Regions from separate parts of the Geobacillus sp. CX412 genome, predicted to be linked through region 1. Evidence: predicted binding sites of a transcription regulator. Region 1 holds the regulator's gene; the other holds the start of a gene.
The links. Region 1 encodes Rex, which represses fermentation and respiration genes when NADH is low (regulators of the CRP and FNR family bind a similar motif). Its sites were predicted from a motif close to TTGTGAAATATTTCACAA; they were not measured.

Region 1 (4,044 bases):
AGGTATTGCAGGGGTCCCATTGTTGCATTTTCTCGGTGTTGGAAAACACGCAAAAAATGACTTTGTGGCAACAGAGATCGCCTCTGGCTATTGGGCGGTTATCAGCTTTTCCATCGCCTTTCTCATCATTCTCTTTTTCTTGCGTGAAGATATAAAACAGCGGCACACCCGTTATAGCGTTCCGTTATCTGCAGCATGGATGTGGGCCATTGGCGGCGTCTTTTTAGCCTTGTTTGCCCAAAGCATTGCCGCCAATATTGAATGGCGCTTGCTCGGCATCGAGCCCGGTTCAGAAAATACAAAACGAATTGTCGAGATTATTCGAGTCACCCCCTTATTGATGGTCGTTACTTCTATCATCGGACCGATTTTAGAAGAAATTATTTTTCGCAAAATTATTTTCGGAACACTATATCAAAAATATAATTTCTTCATTTCCGCACTAGTTAGTTCTCTTTTATTTGCGGTTGTCCATATGGAGTTCGAACACCTGCTGCTGTATGCGACAATGGGATTTACCTTCGCGTTTCTTTACGCGAAAACAAAGCGTATTTTCGTTCCGATTTTTGCCCACGTCACTATGAATACGTTCGTCGTATTAATACAAACGATATTTGCGGATGAGATAGAAAAAATGATGCGGCAAACAGAACAGATACAACTCATTATTGGAGGCTTTTAGTACGATGAAAAGGTCACCATTACAATTCGCTTTTTTCTATTTTCTTATGGGCATCTTATTCACTTACTTGTCGATTCAAAGTGCGGATGAAACCATTTGGAATTTTTTCACGATCGTTCTTGCGATAATAGCTACGCTTGATTTTGGAACTGCGATACGTCTGTTAGTACTTTACTTTAAAAAATGAACCTCCCGCCGCATTCACGGGAGGTTTTCTTGTTCCGTCTGCGCCAATAGCGCTTTGCGATAAGCTATTTTCGAAATCCAAATGCTAATTTCGTATAAAACCGAAAGAGGAATCATAACAATGATTTGTGACAGCACATCCGGCGGAGTAATGATTGCCGCCAAAATCAATAAAACTAAATATGCATATTTGCGCACTTTTACTAACAACATCGGTGTAATCAAGCCAAGCCTTGTTAAAAACATTACAACTACCGGAAGCTGAAATACAATTCCAAATGGCAAGATCAGGTGAAGCAAAAATTCAAAGTATTCATTAATCCCTATCACCTGATGAATGCCGAGACGGGACGCTAAATTTTGCATAAAACGAACGACGAAAGGAAATAAGATGAAATACGCAAAACTAATGCCAGCTAAAAAGAGAAAGATCGAAATCGGAATGTAGCTTAACGTGACTCTTCGTTCCTTTTCATACAGCCCAGGACTGACAAACGCCCAAATTTGATAAAGCAGAACTGGCGCGGTAAGAACAAACGCAAGAACAAACGCAAATTGAACATAAATTTTTATTGGATCTGTTAAACGAAAGGCGTTCATCGTTAATTCCTTCGCTTCGTCCGTTCGCTGCAAATATAAAATGACGGGCTCCACGAAAAAGAAACTAGCAATAAGGGCAATGACAAAAAACGCAAGAACAATAATAAGTCGCTTTCGTAATTCTCCCAGGTGTTCGTACACCGACATTTCTTTATCGTCCATACTTCAATCATCCTAACAAATCATAATTGGTCTGGCTTTTTTTCATCCTCGTCTGTTAATCCTTTAGTGGCATCCTTAAATTCCCGCAGCGATTGACCGAGCGATTTGCCCAGCTCCGGAAGTTTTTTCGTTCCAAACAATAATAAAATAACAAGCACAATTAACAAATATTTCACTTTTCATTCTCTCCTTTATCGGCCGGATAATTTTTTAAGAAATAGACTAATGATTGCAATTCAACCGCTAAATCAATATGATGGACACGAATATGTTTCGGTACGTTCAATCGAGCGGGTGTAAAGTTTAAAATTCCTTTAATCCCTTTTTGAACGAGACGGTCCGTAATCCATTGAGCGGCAGGAGCCGGTACGGTCAAAATCGCAACAGGAATTCCTTCGTGAAGGCGATTTTCCAATTCATCCAAATGATATACTGGCACACCGCCAACTTCTTTTCCTACTTTCTTTTGATCGACATCAAATGCCATCACAATTTTTGTATTATTATTTTTTGTAAAATTATAATTTAAAAACGCTGTCCCTAAGTTCCCGACTCCAAATAACGCCACTTCGGTAATTTCATCTTGATCAAGCGTCTTGCGAAAAAAAGATAATAAATAATTGACATTATATCCGTATCCTTTTTTGCCAAGCGCACCGAAATAGGAAAAATCACGGCGAATGGTCGCGGGATCAACTTTTACTGCCTCACTTAATTCCGCAGAAGAAACTCGTTGTTTTCCTGAAGCATGTAAATTTTTCAAAAAGCGGTAATATAGTGGCAAACGTTTTGCAGTTGCTTGCGGAATTTTTGGTTGTTCATTGTTCATTCGCAAATCCCCCAACACTACTGTTTTCTCGTTGATAATGGCCTGATTTCCCACCTGATTTTTCCACTAAATAGGTTGGGCCAATCACCATCCCTTTGTCTAGCGCCTTACACATATCATACACGGTCAGTGCACAAACAGAAGCAGCCGTCAGCGCTTCCATCTCCACACCTGTACTTCCTTTTGTTTTTACCGTTACGGTGATCAGTAATTGGTAAAGCGCTTTTTCTTCCTCGACATGCCATGCAAATTGGATGTCGACACCTTTTAACATAAGAGGGTGGCACATTGGAATTAAATCAGACGTTTTTTTTGCGGCCATAATGCCGGCTACTTGCGCAACAGCAAGCACATCCCCTTTTTCAATCATGCGATTTGTCATTTTCTCGTAAATTTCTTTATTTACGGTCACGCTCGTTTGTGCTACCGCTACTCGAATGGTATCCTCTTTTTCCGTAATATCGACCATTTTTGCACGGCCTTGTTCATTAAAATGCGTAAATGATGACACACATATCTCCCCCATTTATAAACTATACACTATTTTAGACATCTGTCTTTTATCGTTTTGTTTTATTGCGATAAGAAAACAAATTACGCTACACTATTATTGTTAAACGAGAGGTGAACAACAATGATTATTTTACAAGTCAATCAACTAACAAAATATTTCGGTGCTGACCTTATTTTATCGAATATAAAATTAGAAATACAATCCAAAGATAGAATTGCGCTCGTCGGAAGAAACGGAGCAGGAAAATCGACACTATTAAAAATTATTGCTGGTGAGATGTCTTACGATAGTGGAGAAATCATCAAACCAAAAGAAGTATCGATCGGATATCTTGCTCAAGATAGCGGTCTACACTCCTCTTTATCCATTTGGGAAGAAATGATGACAGTATTTGCTCCTCTAAAAACAATAGAAAAACAACTTCGCCAGATGGAGCTGCAAATGGGAGACCCTGATCTAATCGCCGATTCTTCCCGCTATGAAAAATTATTAAAAGATTATGATGCATTGCAAGAACGCTATAAAGAACAAGGCGGTTATCAATACGAAGCGGATATTCGTTCGATTTTACACGGCTTACAATTTGCGAAATATGACTATATGACGACTCCCGTTCAATCGTTAAGCGGCGGACAACGAACTCGTCTGGCGCTTGGAAAACTGCTTTTAATGAAGCCTGATTTGCTTATTTTGGACGAACCGACAAACCATTTAGACCTTGAAACATTAACATGGCTCGAACAATACTTGCAAACATATCCTGGCGCTATTCTTATCGTATCCCACGACCGCTACTTTCTCGATAAAGTTGTCACCCAAGTATATGAGCTGTCACGGACAACATTGAAACGATACACAGGAAATTACAGCCGTTACTTAGAACAAAAAGCAGCCGAATATGAACGAGAACGAAAACTGTATGAAAAACAACAAGAAGAAATCGCAAAACTCCAAGACTTTATTCAACGCAATATTGCCCGTGCCTCCACAACAAGACGTGCACAAAGCCGGAGAAAACAGTTAGAAAAAATGGAGAGAATGGAAAAACCAGCAGGAGACGAAAAAGTTGCT
Region 2 (4,044 bases), 490 kb from region 1:
GATTAAGATAAATGTTTTTCTTTTTTCCGTAACGCTTTTGGAATGTATATGCAATATGGTTCGCTTTCTAAGTAATCACCCGTAACTGCATACGCCCGCGAGCGCGATCCGCCGCAAACGTAGCGGAATTCGCATACGCCACATTTTCCTTTATATTTATCAGGATTGCGCAAATCTCGGAAAATCGGAGAATTTCGATAAATTTCCGCGAGCGGCGTTTCCCGGACATTTCCTGCTTTCACCGGGAGCAACCCGCTCGGATATACGTCACCGATATGAGAAATAAAAACAAATCCATTGCCATCATTGACCCCTTTTGGCGCACGGCCAAGACCATCGACTTGTCCAGTTAATCCCTTCATCAACACGTCTTCATAGTTAATTTCATCGCCCGAGATTTGTTTTTCTCGCATTTTCGCCTGCAACACGACACGGCGGTAATGCTGCCCTGCTGTCGTTTTTATGTCAAACGGGACGCGCTTGCTCGTTTCATAAAGCCAACGAAACACTTTTTCATGTTCCACCGGCGAAATCATGTCAGACTCTTTTCCGCGTCCTGTCGGCACAAGGAAAAAGACGCTCCAAAGCACACATTTTAGTTTTTCAACCAACTCTGCCATTTCATCAAGCACATGGACGTTATATCGGGAGATGACGGTATTAATTTGCACTGGAATATCAAGTTCATGTAAATATTCAATCGCTTTTATAGTCAAATCAAACGAACCGGATGTTCCACGAAAACGATCATGAATTTCCGCGTTTGGCCCATCTAAACTAAACGCCCAACGAGAAAGGCCAACTTCCTTCGCTTTCCGAATCGCTTCCTTTGTCACGTTCGGCGTCGCACTTGGCGTCATTGAAACATGAAGTCCTTTGTCAATCGCATATTTGGCAAGATCATATACATCTGGGCGCATGAGCGGGTCCCCGCCAGTAAACACGAGAAGCGGCTGATCCATCTCATATATATCATCAATTAACTTTTTCCCTTCTTCGAATGTCAATTCGCGCGGATCGCGGTGATATTGCGCTTCCGCTCGGCAATGAACACATTTTAACTGACATGCCCTTGTTAGTTCCCAAATCACAATAAACGGATTTTCGTTAAAGTCCCTCACTACTATCCCCCTCCTTGTTCTCATTGTACTGCATTGGAGAGGACACTAATGTGATAAATATCACAAAGTGACTTATGTCACAATATCGTCAAACTCATTCGGCGTGTTTACATTGCGAAAGACGATCTCATCTTCCCAAAAATCTTGCTCGTTCACATAGTGGACATGGCAATGGCGAAAAAGCGATTTCATCCTATTATCTTGTGCCTGTAGAAGTTTTTCGATCTGCTTGCATGTTCGCCGATGATATATGCCAACTAATGGCTGAATTCGGCCGAAATGCGCACAGATAATCGCATCAAACTTCTCGTTCGCATATTTAGCAAGTTTTGCCGCTGCTTCTGGACGCATATACGGCATATCGCACGGAAGCACAAATATCCATTCCGCCTCGCATTCTTTCATGACCGTATAAATTCCGGCAAGCGGCCCTTGGCCACGATACCGTTCATCGTCCATAATCACTTTTTCCGCCGTCTTTTGTCGAAAACAGTCTATTAGCGAAGGATGGCTAACAATATAAATATCCTCTACTACTGCGCGTAACGTTTCCACAGCAATTTCAAAAAAATATTTTCCGTTAAATTTGGCAAACGCTTTCGGGCTGCCAAAACGCCGCGACTGCCCGCCGGCAAGAACCACTCCTGCCATTTTGTTCATTCATTTTTCCCCTTTCACCAAAATCTTTGTTTTACTGTACCATGGAAGCAACAAAAAAAAAAGATTCCCATCATTCTTTCGGGAATCTTTTTTAGCATTCATGTTTATTTTTTGCCGATTGCGACTCGCCAAATTTCTGGTCCCTCTTCCAAGTACTCCCAAGTAAATTGATCTGGACGTTCCATCATAAACTGATAATGCAGCGGACGCGGATCATGGTCATTCGTTAATTCCATCACTTCACCTGGTTTTAAGCTATCGAATAAGCGAAAGATCGCAGGGTGTCTTTCTCTCGGCTCATAGTCAGGTGCATGAATTTTTGCGGCAAATTGATTCATACTTATTGCCTCCTTTATAGTATAATTAATTATGTATACATCATAATCATTTCTGTCGTTTGTCGTAGTGACGAATATCACAATTGATGGATGAAAATTCTCAATGCCTGTGAAAGGAGAAATGATGATTGGAAGAGCTTGTTGGCTTTTGTTCGCAGTGCGGCAAACCGATACATTGTTTTCATGGTTTCTTAAACGGCGTCATTTGCGACGAAAAAGAAACATTATACTGTTTTCAATGTCACGAGAAAAAAGAAAAAATGCAGAAAACCTAACAATAAACAAGATAGAAAGCGCTATCATAGAAAGATAAAAAGAATCACAGCTATTTGTGCTGTGATTCTTTTTTGTTTATTCTTCTTTTGTCAGATCGGCGACCGGAAGCGCTTCTCCCTCGCCGTGTGTCGGTTTACGCAAATGGAATAGCGCTTTTACGCTGAACCCCATAATCACGATGACACCAATTAAGAAAATCGTATCTGGAACAGCACGGATCAGATTCAAGTTTTGCACAATATCTTGTTGTAAAAACTCTGGAGAGCGAGATGCCCAATAGCCTTTTTCAAAAGCTTCTTTAATTTGCAGAATGCCGACTGGCAACAACGTCACTGCAATCATCCCTGCAAGCCCGATATTGAGCATCCAGCATGCAAATTTTAATAATTTATCGTTCCATGCTTCCGGTTTCACGATATTGCGCAATGAGTAAAGCAGCACGGCAATACCGAACATTCCGTAAACACCCATCATCGATCCATGGCCGTGGGCTGGTGTTAAAAATTGCCCGTGTTCAAAGTAGCTGACTGCCGGCAAGTTGATAAGGAATCCAAGCACACCCGCGCCGACTAAGTTCCAAATTGCCGTAGCAATTAAGAACCAGAATGTCGATTTATAAGGGAAGTTAACCCCGCCGTCGCGCATCATTTTATACTGTTCATATGCTTCTAAAATCAGCAATGTAAGCGGAATGACTTCGAGTGCTGAGAAGACGGCGCCAAGCGCGATCCATATTTCCGCCGAACCGTTGTAATAATAGTGGTGGCCGATACCGATGACCCCGCTGCCAAGCAAAATCGTAAATTGGAAATATAATGCTCTTACTGTAGATTTTTTTGTAACAAGTCTCAATTGCACTAACAAAAAGCCGATAACAACAACCGCAAACACTTCGAAAATTCCTTCTACCCACAAATGGATAATCCACCAGCGCCAGAAATCTGCCATTGTAAAGTTCGTGTCTGGCTTAATAAAGAACGCAAAGATGTAAAAGAACGGCACCGCAATTGCAGAATAGAACAATAAGTGAATTAGTCCGCCTTTATCACTTTCCCGCTTTAATCCGCTCTTAATGCCGCGGAAGACGATAAACAGCCAAATAAGCATACCTACTACTAAGATAATTTGCCAAATGCGTCCAAGCTCAAGATATTCCCAACCTTGATGGCCGAGCCAGAACCAGTTGTTTCCTAAATATCCGTTTACTCCAAGCCATTGGCCGATCATGCTGCCGCCGACAAGAACGACAAGCGCCCAGAACAAAATGTCAACAAGAAGCCCTTGTTTTTTCGGTTCATGTCCACCGACAAGCGGTGCGATAAAAATCCCCATACCTAACCATGATGTTGCAATCCAAAAAATTGCTAGTTGTAAATGGTAACCTTTTGCAATGTTAAACGGCAGTAAATCGTGAATCCATTTGATGCCGAAAAAGCTGTCTGGTTCTACATAATAATGGGCAAGCAACGCGCCAAACATCGATTGAACGAAAAACAGCACGGCTACGATTGTAAAGTATTTTGCTGATTTCGCTTGCGAAGGGGTTAATGGCTGCTTGCGCAAATCGATAACTGGAAACTGTCCTTCTTTATATGCTTCTTGCATGCTCAATTGATAACGATAGAAGAAGTACAAAATAATCGCAACAA

Region 2: a site for Rex is predicted at 2,185-2,202, ahead of NXM86_RS14280 (DUF2249 domain-containing protein). Genes of this name have one in related genera too.

What each region holds. Positions count from the first base shown of each region.
Region 1 is NZ_CP103461.1:3,221,142-3,225,185, forward strand. It holds gene NXM86_RS16715 (CPBP family intramembrane glutamic endopeptidase) at 1-682, shown strand, start outside; gene NXM86_RS16720 (YdiK family protein) at 729-869, shown strand; gene tatC (twin-arginine translocase subunit TatC) at 884-1,630, opposite strand; gene NXM86_RS16730 (twin-arginine translocase TatA/TatE family subunit) at 1,651-1,806, opposite strand; gene NXM86_RS16735 (redox-sensing transcriptional repressor Rex) at 1,803-2,459, opposite strand; gene moaC (cyclic pyranopterin monophosphate synthase MoaC) at 2,449-2,970, opposite strand; gene NXM86_RS16745 (ABC-F family ATP-binding cassette domain-containing protein) at 3,094-4,044, shown strand, end outside.
Region 2 is NZ_CP103461.1:2,731,970-2,736,013, forward strand. It holds gene NXM86_RS14270 (TIGR04053 family radical SAM/SPASM domain-containing protein) at 3-1,121, opposite strand; gene NXM86_RS14275 (molybdenum cofactor guanylyltransferase) at 1,194-1,781, opposite strand; gene NXM86_RS14280 (DUF2249 domain-containing protein) at 1,886-2,119, opposite strand; gene NXM86_RS14285 (nitric-oxide reductase large subunit) at 2,471-4,044, opposite strand, start outside.